DNA from 2 places in the Crystallibacter crystallopoietes genome. Region 1 is predicted to be linked to the other one. Evidence: riboswitches for the same ligand, from Rfam matches in the RefSeq annotation. Region 1 holds a riboswitch; the other holds the start of a gene.
What was found. A riboswitch is a leader RNA that binds a small molecule or an ion and turns the genes downstream of it on or off. The one in region 1 is predicted to bind S-adenosylmethionine.

Region 1 (7,338 bases):
ACTGAAGCCTGTCATCGCCGGCGACACTGCCGGGTCTGCCCGCGAGGTCAGCGAATGGCAGGATCCGGCCAAGGTTTCCCTCGCACCGCCGATGGCAGCCGAACTCTACGGACTCGATGTGCTCGCCCATGATGCCGAGGACGATCCCACGAACACCACGCGCTTCGTGGTGCTGGCGGACAAGCAGCCGATCCCCAGCCGCGAAGAGCTCGCGGGCCCGGCGGTGACGAGCTTCGTCTTCCGCGTCCGGAACGTTCCGTCAGCCCTTTACAAGGCGCTGGGCGGCTTCGCCACTAACGGCATCAACATGACCCGGCTGGAAAGCTACATGGTCGGCGGCGAGTTCGCGGCCACGATGTTCATGGTGGATGTGGAAGGCCACCCCGAAGACACGGCGATGATCCACGCCTTTGAGGAACTGGACTTCTTCACCACCGAAATCCGGATCCTCGGCGTCTATCCGGCGCATCCCTTCCGGCGCAAGACCGCCTAGGAAATGGCGCCCGGGCCGCGGCCGGCGGCCGCGACCCAGATCAGCCGTTCCCGGGATTGAGTACTTCATCCAGGTTGAACTTCACCGGTTCTTCCAGCTGCTCGTAGGTGCAGGACCGGGGATCCCGGTCCGGCCGCCAGCGGGCGAACTGGGTGGTGTGGCGGAACCGTTCGCCCTCCATGTGGTCATACTTCACTTCGACCACGCGCTCCGGGCGCAGCGGCGTAAAAGACAGGTCCTTGCCCCCGCTCCACCGGCTGCCTTCGGAATTGCGCGGGGTCCGGGTGCCCTCTTCTTGCTTCGCCCACGCCCACGGATGGTCATCGAAGGTAGTAACCAGCGGCTGCAGTTCCTCGAACAGCTCCTGGCGCCGCTGCATCGAAAACGAACCGGCCACGCCCACATTGGCGAGTTCACCGTCGTCGTTATAGAGCCCGAGCAGCAGGGAGCCGATCCGGTCCGGGCCGCTTTTGTGCACCCGGTAGCCAGCGAGCACGCAGTCCACCGTGCGCTCGTGTTTGATCTTGAACATTGCCCGCTTGTTCGGCTGGTACAGGCCGTCCAGCGGCTTGGCGATCACGCCGTCGAGCCCGGCGCCTTCAAACTCATGGAACCAGCGCACGGCCACGCCGTGGTCCGCCGTGGCATTCGTCAGATGGATCGGCGGCTGCGCGTGGGCGAGGGCCTTTGCCAGGCGGGCACGCCGCTCGGCAAAGGGCTCGCCGGTCAGGTCCTCATCGCCCAGGGCCAGCAGGTCGAAGGCGACGAACTTGGCCGGCGTCTGCTCGGCGAGAAGCTTCACCCGGCTGGCCGCGGGATGGATCCGCTGCTGCAGGGCCTCGAAGTCCAGCCGGTCCCCCGAAGCTCCGACCAGGACGATTTCGCCGTCGACCACGCACCGTTCCGGCAGGTTCTTCTTGACCGCTTCGATGATTTCGGGAAAGTAGCGGTTCATCGGCTTTTCGTTGCGGCTGCCGATTTCGACGTCGTCCCCGTCGCGGAAGATGATCGATCTGAACCCGTCCCATTTGGGTTCGAAGCTCATGTCGCCGTCGGGAATCTCGCTGAGGGGCTTCGCCAGCATCGGGGCGACCGGGGGCATTACCGGAAGTTTCATGCGTCTCTCCTACCGGACGGTATAGCGGACAGCGACACCGCCGGGCTCCAGGACCTCGGCGCTGTGCGGGACAAACTTTTCCCCGGCGGCCGACGGCGGATACGCCGGCAGCCCTTCGCCGAGCACGGTGGGCAGCATGTGCAGGTACAGCTCGTCCACCAGTTCCTTGCGGAACAGCAGCCGTGTCAGCGTCAGCGAACCCCAGACGATGACGTCACCGCTCTCGGTGTCTTTGAGTTCGTGGATCCGGGCGGGAATGTTGTCGCCGATGACCTGCGCCTCGCCGTCGCCCCAGGGAGCCCGTTGCAGAGTTCTGGACACCACGTGCTTAGGCAGCCGGTTGATTGGCTCCGCGATGGGCTCCTGCCTCGGATCAGCGCCGGGCCAGTAAGCGGCGAACATCGAGTAGGTCACCCGGCCGAGCAGGATGGCGGAGCAGCCTTCGAGCAGGCGGGCGTTGGCATCCATAATGGACGTCCAGCCGCGGATCTGGTCCATAAACCGCAGGCCGCCGTCGGGCTCGGCCGCGTAGCCGTCCATCGTGGTGAACTGCTGGATGATGAGCCTGCCCATGGTGGTCCTTCCTGCGCAGCCAGGCCACCGTCGTCCGCTGGCCGAATAGAAGTATCCCTCCATCACGTTAGTGTCCGCGGCCCGATTTGGACAGGGTCTTACCGCCCAGGCCTTCTGCGGGCTGCGGGCCGCTCGTGCTAAGAAAGTAAGGACAGTTCCGGACAGAACAGCCCCAATCGACAGGACTCAACAGTGCAATCTCGCCGCATCGGCACCCAGGAAGTCGGCAGCATCGGTCTGGGCTGCATGAATCTCAGCCACGCCTACGGAACCCCGCCCTCGCGGGAAGCTGCCGCCGATTTGCTCCGGCATGCGCTGGACAGCGGAGTCGTCCACTTTGATACTGCGGCGCTGTACGGGGCCACGGCCAACGAGACACTGGTCGGCGAGGTACTCGGTTCCCGGCGCGACGAATTCTTCCTGGCCAGCAAATGCGGCATGACCAGTGTTGACGGCAAACGTGTGATCGACGGCCGGCCGGAAACGCTCAAAACCACGTGCGAAGAGGCGTTGCGCCGGCTCCGCACAGACCACATCGACCTCTACTACCTGCACCGCTGGGACCAGGACATTCCGATCGAAGACAGCGTGGGCGCCCTGGCCGAACTGGTCCAGGAAGGCAAGATCGGCGGGATCGGTCTGTCCGAGGTTTCGGCGGCGACGCTGCGGCGGGCAAATGCCGTCCACCCTATTGCCGCGCTCCAGACCGAGTACTCGCTCTGGAGCCGCAATCCCGAGCTCGGCGCGCTGGCCACGTGCGCCGAACTCGGCACGGCCTTCGTCGCGTTCAGCCCGCTGGGCCGCGGCTTCCTCACCGGGAAGATCCGCGACGTCGCAGCGCTGCCCGAATCGGATATCCGCCGGGCGATGCCGCGCTTCTCCGCCGCGAACTACCCGCGGAACCTTGAGCTCGTGGATCAGTTCGCGGGCCTGGCCAAGGAAGCCGGCTGTACTCCGGCGCAGCTGGCCATCGCATGGCTGCTGCATCAGGGCGAGCACGTCATCGCGCTCCCGGGAACCACCAGCGTTCCCCACCTGGACGAGGACCTGGCGGCCGACGCCGTCGTCCTTAGTGAGGAGGTGCTCAAGCGCGCGGACACGCTGATTAACGAGCAGACCGTGCACGGCCCGCGCTACACTCCGGCCATGCAGGCGGACGTCGATACCGAAGAGTTCTGAACCGCAGGCCGGGTTAGAACCGGTACAGCTCGAACCCGACCCTCCGGGCAGAGGCTTCGGGACCACCGGTGGTCAGCTCTATCTGGCGCCGGGCCTGGACCTCAACGGGCTCTGGGCTCAGTGCCTGCAGATAGCGCCGGTGTTCGCTCAGGGACCGGACGGCCCGTTCAATGCTGTCCTCGTCGACGTCCAGCCAGTGCGTGGGGTGCATGGAACACACGCCCACCCAGCGCACGCCGGCATGCGGCGGCAGACCTTCGGCGCTGAGCTCGGGGAAGATCCACTCGTTAGCCGCGTCCGCCACCGCGTCCATGACGGCTGTTCCCAGATGGCGGTGGTCGGGCGAATTCCAGCTGCCCGGCCCCCAGGTCTGGCCGAAGTTCAGGGTAATGATGCCGTCCGGCCGGTGCCGGCGGATCGCGCGGGCGATATCCAGCCGCAGACCGGGAGTGTTCTCGATCCTGCCGTCCGCGTAGTCGAGAAACTCCAGGTCTTCGACGCCGACGTGCCCGCAGGCCCGGCGCTGCTCCTCGGCCCGGATCACCGCCGACTCTTGGGGATCGAGCCCGGCAATGCCCGCTTCGCCCCGCGTCGCCAACACGTAACCGATGCTCTTGCCCGCCGTGGTCCACTGGGCCACGGCCGCTGCGGCTCCGTACTCCGGATCATCCGGGTGGGCCATAACCAACAGCGCCCGCTGCCAATCGGCCGGCATTTCCGACGACGATTCCATAGCTGCCTCCCCCGTTCACAGGCCCTGCACTGGCCCGATGGCTGTTGTTTCACCCAGCGTAGCCGGGGCGGCACGGCCGGCCACTTGATAACGGCGCCATGTCGGGCCAACGGCGAGAATCTCTTTCCCATTACGGTCATTGTCGTCAGTGCGCCGCGTCCCTACCATGGAAGAACCTCAATACCTGTCCCTGCGGGACTCAGCCACGAACCACAGCTTTGCCTTCATCCGCGCACTTCTCCCGCCCCAAGGATCTGCCGTGAAAAATCTGCCCCGCCGACTGGCCATGCGAACCCTGGCCGCCCTTGACCTGCACTGCGCCCGTTGCGATTCGATAGGCGAACACCGCCTGGACAAGCACCTGGGCAGAGCCGGAGCTCCGGCTTCCCCGATCGTCCGGGCGAGACAGTACGTGCTGGTCTGCGCCGCCTGCGGCGTCGCCCAGGAACTGACGGAGCAGCAAAAGAGATCAGTCCTGCACTACACGGCCCACCCCCTGACGGCCTGACCGCGCGTTACCTACTATTGCCTTGGCTTGACCGGCGGCCGGTCAAGCTCTTAGCGTGATAGCTGAATCATGAGCGCCAACATCAAGCCCTGGCTTGTTGGCCGGCAACCCTCTCGTGCGTAGCGGGGTGCTCCAGGTGATGATTCGGCCGTACCGAAGAACAGCGGTTCGGCAAGTACCGCGTATCCGCCCCGCGTCTTGAACCCGGGCCAGCGGATCCGCCTGATGGCAAAGGAATGCCCGCGATGCCCCTGACTGACGACCTGCAGCCCGACACCCTCCGCAACGCCTTCGGCCGCTTCCCTTCCGGCGTCGCCGCGTTGTGTGCTCTGGTCGATGGCGAGCCGCAGGGAATCGTGGCTTCTTCCTTCACCGTCGGCGTCTCCATGGACCCACCGCTGGTGATGTTCGCAGTGCAGAACACCTCCCGCACCTGGCCGGTTGTCCGCCAGGCCGGCCGGATCGGCGTGTCGATCCTCGGTACCGGGCACGACGGCGTCTGCCGCCAGATCGCCTCGAAGACCGGTGACCGCTTCGCCGGCCTGCCCCTGCACTCCACGGACGAAGGCGCCCTCTTCCTCGAGGATGCCGCGCTGTGGCTGGAGTGCTCCGTGGAGCAGGAAGTCCCAGCCGGCGACCACCACGTGGTGCTACTGCGCGTCCATGGCCTCTCCACGCACGATGGCGCCCACGAACCGCTGGTCTTCCACGGCTCCGCGTTCCGTCGGCTCGAACAGCCCGCCTACATCTGAGGAAACCGCGGCAAAATAACGACGGCGGCTGCTTCGGTTCAGGGACCGGCCGCGGATCGCACCGAACAGCAGCGTTGCCAGGTCGGGTCTAATCGGCGGCGTCGGCGGATGGGTCGTCCAGGTTCCCGTCCAGCAGGCTCAGAAGCTTCAGAACCGCCGGGTTGGTATTGTTCTCGTTCCACGCAACTTCGAGGTCCACGCGGTTCAGCGCTTGGGTACCGTGGGAGCCCTCGATCTCGCGGAACCGTACCCCCGGCGGCGAAAACGCCCGCGTCGACGCCGGAACCAGTGTCACGCCCAAGCCCGCTTCCACGAAGGCCAACAGTGCCGGGACCTGGCTGGCGTACTGGGTGATCCGGGGCTCCGCGCCTGCGCTGGCAAACAGCCGCAGCACCAGGTCGTGGAAGTAACGGGCCTCGCTGGTCGAGTACATCATGAGGGGTTCACCGCTCAGGGCCTGCAGCGGCAAGGACTCCCTCTCCTCCAGCAGCGGGCTCTCCGCGGGCAAGGCAATCACCAGTCGGTCCTGCATCACCGGCCGGTACTTAATGCCCGGCCGGGCAACGATGGGCCGCAGCAGCCCGATGTCTACAGTGCCTTTCACCAGCCCGTCCATCTGGTCCGTGGAAACCAGTTCGCGCAGCAGCAGGGAGACGCCTGGCTGTTCACTGGCGGAGCGCCTCAGGAGCCGAGGCAGCGCACTCTGGCCTGCGATGGCGGTGTAGCCAATAGTGACGGCGCCGGCGTCCCCTGTTGCCACGCGCTGGACGTCCAGCTGCGTTTTGATGGACAGGTCAAGGATCTGGCGGGCGCTGGGCAGCAGCGTCCGTCCCGCAGCCGTCAGCTCGACTCTGCGGCTGGTGCGGTCGAAGAGCTGGGCATGCAGTTCCTTTTCCAATAGCTGGATCTGCCGGCTCAGCGGCGGCTGCGTCATGTTGAGCCGCTCGGCTGCCGCGCCAAAGTGCAGCTCTTCAGCTACCGCGACAAAGGACTCCAGCTGGATCAGCGTAAACATCAATGCGCTCCTTGTATTGTTCTGTGCCTATTTTAGCTTGGACGCGCATCGACGAGGGCGCTTATCGTCAGAGGAGTGCAGGCGACAACGAAGCGCCGGTCCTTTAGCTACCAAGGAGATCAAATAATGCTTGACGGTGTGCTGTTCTTTCCCATTACTCCCTTCGCCAGCGATGATTCCGTGGATCACGGCGCACTCAAAGAACATCTGGAGCATGGGCTGCAGTTCAAGCCAGGCGGCATATTCGTCGCTTGCGGGACGGGCGAATTCCACGCTCTTTCCCTGGTCGAACTCTCCGATGTGGTGACCACCGCCGTCGCTACGACCGCGGGCCGCGTGCCGGTCTATGCGGGAGCCGGTGGGGCGCTGGCTCTCGCCAAGGAACAGGTCGGTCTGGCGGAAGCGGCCGGAGCCGACGGCATCCTGCTCTTCCCTCCTTACCTTGTCAGCAGCCCGCAAGAGGGTCTGGTGGCATACGTCAGGGCCATCGCCGGGGCGACTTCGCTGCCCGTCATCGTCTATCACCGTGCCAACGCCCGTTTCACGGAGGCCTCCGCCGTGGAGATTGCCCGTATCCAAAATGTGGCCGGGCTGAAGGACGGCGCCGGAGATCTGGACTTGATGGCGCGTATTGTCCGCGCCGTCAAAGACGAGCTGGCGGGAACAGGCAAGGACTTCCAGTTCTTCAACGGCCTGCCCACAGCCGAGGCATCCCAGCAGGCTTACCGCGCCATCGGCGTGACGCTGTACTCCTCCGCAACGTTCGCTTTTGCACCTGAACTCTCGGTCGCCTTCTACCAAGCGCTCGAAGCCGGCGACGAAGAGCGCCTCGGCCAGCTGAGCCGCGAATTCTTCCATCCGCTGGTACGGCTGCGCGATTCGGTGCCGGGTTACGCCGTCGCCCTGGTCAAGGCCGGCGCCGAACTCGGCGGAATCCAGAGCGGGCATGTCCGGCCGCCCCTGACGGA
Region 2 (7,338 bases), 780 kb from region 1:
ACGGCCAAGACCATGCCCGAGTTCCCGCGGCTATGGCAGGACCTGTTCGAGACTTCCGTCCGCCAGTCCGAGGCGGGAGCGCTCTAAGGTGGTGCGCGGCAACCGTACGTGGGACGAGTCCGATGTCCGCATCCGTCCCAACAAGCGCGGCTCGCGTCCGCGTACCAAGGAACGGCCTGCCCACGAAGACGCCGTCATCGGGCGGATCATCACCGTGGACCGCGGCCGCTACACCGCGGTCGTCGATGAAGACACTGCCCGGGAACGGGTGGTTGTCGCCGCCCGTGCCCGGGAGCTTCGTCGCAGTCCGGTGGTGGCCGGCGACTTCGTAGCGCTCGTCGGTGACATTACCGGTGAGCCGGATACGTTGGCCCGGCTGGTCCGGATTGAGGAACGCCGGACGCTGTTGCGCCGCAGCGCCGACGATACAGATCCCGTGGAGCGGGTAGTCGTCGCCAATGCAGACCAGCTGGTCATCGTCGTGGCCGCCGCAAACCCCGAGCCGCGCACCGGTTTCATCGACCGCGCCTTGGTAGCGGCGTACGACGCCGGTATCAGCCCGCTGCTGTGCGTCACCAAAGCGGACGTCAAGGATCCCGAAGAACTGCTCTCCAACTACCGGCACCTGGACCTGCCCGTGATCGTCAGCCGGACGGCCGGCACGGAGGGCTCCGGGGTGGATGCACGGTCCGCCGACGGGCTGTCTGCCCGTCTCGACCGTGACGCCGTAGCGGCGCTCCGTGGCTATCTGGATGGGATGGTCAGCGTCATGCTCGGCCATTCGGGCGTGGGCAAGTCCACCATGGTCAATGCCCTCACGGGGGCGGAGCGCGCCACGGGGGGAGTCAACGCGGTGACCGGGCGGGGCCGGCATACCTCCTCCTCGGCGCTGGCCCTGAAGCTGGCCGACGCTCCGGCTGGCAGCTGGATCATCGACACGCCCGGCATCCGTTCTTTTGGACTGGCCCACGTGGACCCGGACCGGATCATTTCCGCTTTTCCCGATTTGGAGCCCGGGACGGCGGACTGCGAGCGGGGCTGCAAGCACGACGACCATGCCGTCAACTGCGGCGTGGACGCCTGGGTGGCCTCCGGGCAGGCCGGCGAATCCGGCCCGGCACGGCTGGCCTCGCTGCGCCGTTTGCTGGGAACGGAAGAACGCGCCCAGGCGAAGGAACTCGGGTTCCAGTAGCACCGCCGTCGTCGGTCAGGGACTTCACATCCCGCATCCGGCCGCCAAATAAGGATAAGTTGAAGCCTATGACCCGTGACGTTCAAAGCTATAACGACGATCTGCGCCTGGCCCATGTGATGGCCGATTCCGTGGATTCGCAGACCATGGCCCGCTTCAAGGCGCTGGACCTGAAAATCGAGACCAAGCCGGATCTCACCCCTGTCACGGATGCGGACCGCGCCGCTGAAGAGGCCATCCGCGGCCAACTCTCCCGGGCCCGGCCGCGCGACGCGGTCCTCGGCGAGGAATACGGCAGCAGCGGCCACGGCTCCCGCCGCTGGATCATCGATCCCATCGACGGCACGAAGAACTTCGTCCGCGGGGTGCCGGTCTGGGCCACCTTGATCGCGCTGGTAGACGAAGACCGTCCCGTGGTCGGCCTGGTCAGCGCGCCGGCTCTGGGCAAGCGCTGGTGGGCCGCGACCGGAACCGGTGCCTACATGGGACGTTCGCTGTCCGCGGCCACCCGGCTCCGGGTATCCGATGTCAACCGGCTCGAGGACGCGTCCCTCTCCTATTCCAGCCTCACCGGCTGGCAGGAACGCGGCAACTTCCCGGAGTTCCTCGGCCTCACCGAATCCGTCTGGCGCACCCGTGCCTACGGGGACTTCTGGTCCTACTGCATGGTGGCCGAGGGCGCCGTCGACATTGCCTGCGAACCCGAACTCAACCTCTATGACATGGCGGCCCTCGTGCCGATCGTGACCGAGGCCGGCGGACGGTTCAGTTCGCTCGAGGGCGAGGACGGACCCTTCGGCGGCAACGCGTTGGCCACGAACGGCACGCTGCACGACGAGGTCCTCTACCGGCTCAATCCGCAGTTGCGCGGCCAGCGTCCGGCCGCACACCCGGAGGACGGGTCCCTGCCGGAAACCGCTCCGGAGGCCTCCATGGAGGCGGACGGCCTGCGCTGACGCTGTCTTTTGTGACGAATTACGACGGCGGCCGTCCCCATTCCGGGGATGGCCGCCTTTTCGTTCCCGTAACAAAGATGCGGCCCCTCCGGCCGGACAATAATCTCGATGGCAGGTCACGAGTGCCAGCGCTAAACCCCGGTTAGCTGGCCGGCAACCCTCCTCACGCGGCGGGGTGCCCCGGGTGACGACCTGGCCGTTCCTGACTGGTTCGGCAAGCGCGGATCCGCTCTGCCATTGGCACGGGTCCCTCACCAGATGAGGTCATATGAGCACCACCGTTATCGACTCCGCCCTGTCCCCCGAACTGCTGGCTGCGGAACAACCGTTCCAGGAAGTTACCGGGGCAGAACTCGCCGCTCCCCTGCTGGACGGCGGCGCCATACGCTATGCCAATCTGGACTACGCCGCGTCGGCACCCGCGCTGGCTTCCGTCACCGCCTATCTGGAGCAGCTGCTCCCCTACTACGCGAGCGTCCACCGCGGTGCCGGCTACGCATCCCAGGTCTCCACCTCCGTCTACGAGCATTCACGCAACGTCCTGCGTTCTTTTGTCGGCGGGCGGACCGATGACCTTGTCATCTTCACCCGCAACACCACCGACTCCCTGAACCTGCTGGCCGGCTGCATTCCGGCCGGCGGCGAAGTGCTGTACCTGGACATCGAACACCACGCCAACCTGCTGCCCTGGCAGGCGGTACCGCACCGCAGCGTGGTGGCCCGGCCAAGTATTGCCGCCACCCTCGAAGCCATCGAGGCCGAGTTGGCCGGTGGCCAGGTGGCTCTCGTTGCCATCACCGGCGCGTCGAACGTTACCGGCGAGATATTCCCGATCGCCGAAACCGCGCGGCTTGCCCACCGGTATGGGGCCCGGGTAGTGGTGGATGCGGCCCAGCTCGCCCCGCACCGGCGCCTCGACATTGCCCGGGACAACATTGACTACGTAGTCCTCTCCGGGCACAAGCTCTATGCCCCGTTCGGCGCGGGAGCGATCATCGGGCGGGCCGACTGGCTCGATTCCGGCACACCGCATCTGGCTGGCGGCGGCGCGGTGAAACAGGTCCGGCTGGACGGCGTGGTCTGGACTACGGGGCCGGCCCGGCATGAGGCTGGCTCGCCCAATGTGCTCGGTGCGGCCACCCTGGCCCGGGCCGCCGAGCACATCGCGCAACTGGATGAGGAAGCGTGGCAGCAGCATGAGTCCGTGCTGCGTGGGTATCTCATCGAGCGGCTGGAGGCGGTGGACTCGGTCACCGTGCACCGGATTTTCAGCGGCGAGGCCACCCCGCTGGATGCCATCGGCGTCGTTAATTTCTCGGTGGCTGGATACGACGCGGGCCTCGTCGCCGCGTATCTCTCGGCAGAACACGGCGTCGGCGTGCGGGACGGCAAGTTCTGCGCCCATCCCTTGCTCAACCGCCTCGGGCTGCCGTCCGGTGCGCTGCGTGCCAGCTTCGGGCTGGGGTCCCGCTTGGAAGACGCGGCCCGGCTCGCGGACGGAGTGGCAGCGCTGGTCCGCGACGGCCTGCGCCACGACTATGTCGTCGAGAGCGGACGCTGGGTGCCAGCGGTGGAAACACGGGCCTTCCCCGAGTGGGCACCGGCGACGCCGGGAACCGCCGGGGCGGCGCCGTGCTCCTTGGGCTAGGAACGTATCCCTGCACGCCGGATGGAGCATGATCTAATTGACCCGTCGTTTGCGAAGCCGCCTGTGCAGTGGGCACGGGCGGCTGGCGGCGTCAATGACAGGTCAAGGAGAGGCCCCAGCCAGAGGGCAGAGGGTGCACGAGGAGTGTGGCAGTGGTTCGCGGCGGACCCCGGATGGACGACGAACGGCGCCGGGAGTTCGGCAGCAGCTTCCAGCAGGGTGGCGCGCATTATGACCGGGTCCGTCCCGGCTACCCCGATGACGCCGTCGATTGGCTGGTGCCGCCGTCGGCACGGGACGCCGCGGATGTAGGCGCCGGTACCGGAAAATATACGGCGGCGCTGCTGGCCCGCGGGCTGCGGGTGACCGCCGTGGATCCGTCGGCCGACATGCTGGAGCAACTGGCAATCAACTACCCCGCAGCCCGGATCGTACTGGGGACGGCCGAACATACCGGCATCGACAATGACGCCGTCGATCTGGTGACCGTGGCACAGGCCTGGCACTGGGTGGATCAGGCGGCGGCGAGCGCGGAGGCTGCCCGGATCCTGAGGCCCGGAGGAACGCTGGGCTTGATCTGGAACCAGCTCGATGTCTCCATTCCCTGGGTCCACCGGCTCTCGAGGATCATGCATGCCGGTGACGTTTACAGGCCGGACTTCCGCCCCTTCATCGGTCCTGAATTTATCCGGCATGAGGGCCACGAAACCCATTGGGCCGATCCACTGACGCCCGCCGACTTGCTGGAACTGGTCAAGTCGCGCAGCTACTACCTGCGGGCGAGCGAACAGACGCGCACAAAAGTCCTGGCCAATCTGGACTGGTACCTGCATGAACATCTGGGCCATGACCGGGAAGAGGTCATCCAGCTCCCCTACCTGACCCTGACTTGGCGCGCGATGAAGGCGCACCGCTAAGTTCGAGGTCTTCTGCAGAAATTTTTTGCCGCGCCCTATTATTCCGGCGCCCCTTTGAGATAAATTTAGGCATGCCGAAAAAACTGGGGTCCATGCTGGCCGTCATCTTAATGAGCATGCTGACGGCCTGCGGTCCTGTGGGCAACGGTTCGGCTGCCGCCCCGAAGCCGTCCGACGAGCGCCCCATGGTGCTGACCACGTTCACGGTGCTTGCAGATCTGGTGCGTCAAGTGGCCGGTGAGCATGTGCGGGTGGAATCAATCACCAAGGTGGGCGCGGAGATCCACGGCTACCAGCCCACTCCTTCGGATCTGGTCGGCGCCCAGGATGCGGACCTGATTCTCGACAACGGGCTGGGCCTGGAGCGTTGGTTCGCCCGGTTTGTGACGGCGGTACCGGCCCCGCATGCAGTCCTGTCGGAAGGAATCGACCCCGTGGATATCCGCTCCGGGAACTACGAGGGCAAGCCCAATCCGCATGCCTGGATGTCGCCGGAGGCCGCCAAGGTCTATGTCGACAACACCGTCGTCGCCCTGAGCGAGCTGGATCCGGCGCATGCCGCGGACTTCCATGCCAACGGCGAACACTACAAGGACCAACTGGACGGTGTCATGCAGGAACTGAAGGACGCCTTCCAGGACAGCGACGCCGTTGCCGCCCTGGTGACCTGCGAGGGCGCTTTCTCCTATCTAGCGAGGGACGCCGGTCTGAAGGAAGCTTTCCTGTGGCCGGTGAACTCCGACGCCGAAGGTACCCCCCGGCAGATCAAAGACACCATCGCCTTTGTGCAGCAGAACCAGGTTCCGGCTGTGTTCTGCGAATCCACGGTAAATCCCGGCGCGATGGAACAGGTTGCCGCCGCGACCGGCGCCGAACTCGTCACCCCGCTCTACGTCGATTCGCTGTCCGGTCCCGACGGCCCGGTACCGAGCCATCTGGACCTTATCCGGCACGACATCGCCCTGATCAAAGAAGGACTCGCCTCATGAGTGTGCATGAACTTCCCACCGGCGCTGAGGCCATAACCGTGAGGTCGCTGCACGTGGCGTACAACGAGGTCATAGCCCTCGACGGCGTCACGCTGACCGTCCGGCCGCAGACTATTTGCGGGCTGATCGGCGTCAATGGGTCCGGCAAGTCCACGCTGTTCAAGTCCCTCATGGGCCTGGTCCAGCCGACCAACGGCAACGTACGGCTTTTCGGCGTCGAGCCCAAGGACGCACGGAAGCTCAACGTCGTCTCCTACGTTCCGCAGTCCGAGGATGTGGACTGGACGTTTCCCGTGTCCGTCCGCGACGTCGTCATGATGGGCCGCTATGGCCGGCTGGGACCGGCCCGCCGCGCGCACCGTGCCGATCGGGAGGCCGTGGCGGCAGCACTGGAACGCGTGGGACTGTCGGAGCTCCAGCACCGGCAGATCGGCGAGCTCTCGGGTGGTCAGCGGAAGCGGGCCTTCGTGGCGCGGGGAATCGCCCAAGATGCCGGGCTGCTGTTGCTCGATGAGCCGTTCGCCGGAGTGGACAAGGGCTCCGAGGGGGCCCTGATCAGCCTGTTCAAGGAACTGCGGAACGAAGGCCGGACCGTGCTGGTCTCGACCCATGACCTGGCCGGCATCCCCCAGCTCTGCGACGAAGCCATCCTGCTCCACCAGCGGGTGCTTGCGCATGGCAAACCCGAAGCGGTCCTGACCAACGAGAACCTCGCACGGGCCTTCGGTACAGCCCTGGCCACCGCCCAGGAAGGAGCGCATCATGGACGTCATTAATTGGGTGCTGGAGCCGCTGCAGTACGGCTTCTTGACCCGCGCGCTGCTGGTGACGCTGGCGGCGGCCGTGGTCTCAGCCGTACTGTCCTGCTGGCTGATCCTGATGGGCTGGTCCCTCATGGGCGACGCGGTATCCCATGCAGTGCTGCCCGGCGTGGCGCTGGCGTACATTGTCGGCCTGCCGTTCTCGCTGGGCGCCTTCATCTTCGGTGCCGGTGCCGTAGCGCTGATCGGCGCCGTCCGGTCCACCACGAAACTCAAAGCTGACACGGCCATCGGCGTCGTTTTTACCGGCCTTTTTGCCCTCGGCCTGGCCATCATTTCCAAGACTCCGAGCCAAACGGATCTGCAACACATCCTGTTCGGCAACGTCCTCGGGGTAAATACCGCGGAACTGCTCCAGGTACTTGTGCTGGGCGCGATCACACTGGCCGTGCTGCTCTACAAGCGGCGTGACCTGACGCTGCTGGCGTTCGACCGGATCCATGCCCACGCCATCGGGCTGAACACGCGCTGGCTTTCCGCCCTGATGCTGGGGCTGCTGGCCCTGACCGTTGTGGTGGGCCTGCAAGCGGTAGGCATTATCCTGATGGTGGCCATGCTGATCACGCCCGGCGCCACGGCATTCCTGTTGACCCGCCGCTTCGACACCATGCTGCTGATCGCGGCGTCGATAACGGCATCGGCCGCGCTTGCCGGCATCTACGCCAGCTACTACTTGGACATTTCCACCGGCGCCTCGGTGGTCCTGGCCCAGTCCGTGGTCTTCGTCGCCGTCTACCTGTTCTCCCGGCGCAACGGGGTAGTCTGGCAATGGCAGCGGCGGCGCAGCGCCAGGCGCCGGGTCTCCGAACAGCCGA

Region 2: linked by a shared signal. The riboswitch ahead of AC20117_RS21825 (aminotransferase class V-fold PLP-dependent enzyme) and the one ahead of AC20117_RS03735 (flavin reductase family protein) in region 1 are both predicted to bind S-adenosylmethionine.

Annotation. Positions count from the first base shown of each region.
Region 1 covers NZ_CP018863.1:765,238-772,575, forward strand. The annotation lists gene AC20117_RS03705 (prephenate dehydratase) at 1-493, shown strand, start outside; gene AC20117_RS03710 (ATP-dependent DNA ligase) at 534-1,610, opposite strand; gene AC20117_RS03715 (dihydrofolate reductase family protein) at 1,620-2,183, opposite strand; gene AC20117_RS03720 (aldo/keto reductase) at 2,376-3,362, shown strand; gene AC20117_RS03725 (PIG-L deacetylase family protein) at 3,376-4,095, opposite strand; gene AC20117_RS03730 (hypothetical protein) at 4,355-4,603, shown strand; SAM riboswitch class IV at 4,669-4,787, shown strand; gene AC20117_RS03735 (flavin reductase family protein) at 4,849-5,355, shown strand; gene AC20117_RS03740 (LysR family transcriptional regulator) at 5,444-6,370, opposite strand; gene AC20117_RS03745 (5-dehydro-4-deoxyglucarate dehydratase) at 6,494-7,338, shown strand, end outside.
Region 2 covers NZ_CP018863.1:4,743,384-4,750,721, forward strand. The annotation lists gene aroA (3-phosphoshikimate 1-carboxyvinyltransferase) at 1-87, shown strand, start outside; gene rsgA (ribosome small subunit-dependent GTPase A) at 89-1,192, shown strand; gene hisN (histidinol-phosphatase) at 1,261-2,148, shown strand; SAM riboswitch class IV at 2,263-2,375, shown strand; gene AC20117_RS21825 (aminotransferase class V-fold PLP-dependent enzyme) at 2,417-3,796, shown strand; gene AC20117_RS21830 (class I SAM-dependent methyltransferase) at 3,949-4,713, shown strand; gene AC20117_RS21835 (metal ABC transporter substrate-binding protein) at 4,785-5,702, shown strand; gene AC20117_RS21840 (metal ABC transporter ATP-binding protein) at 5,699-6,478, shown strand; gene AC20117_RS21845 (metal ABC transporter permease) at 6,465-7,338, shown strand, end outside.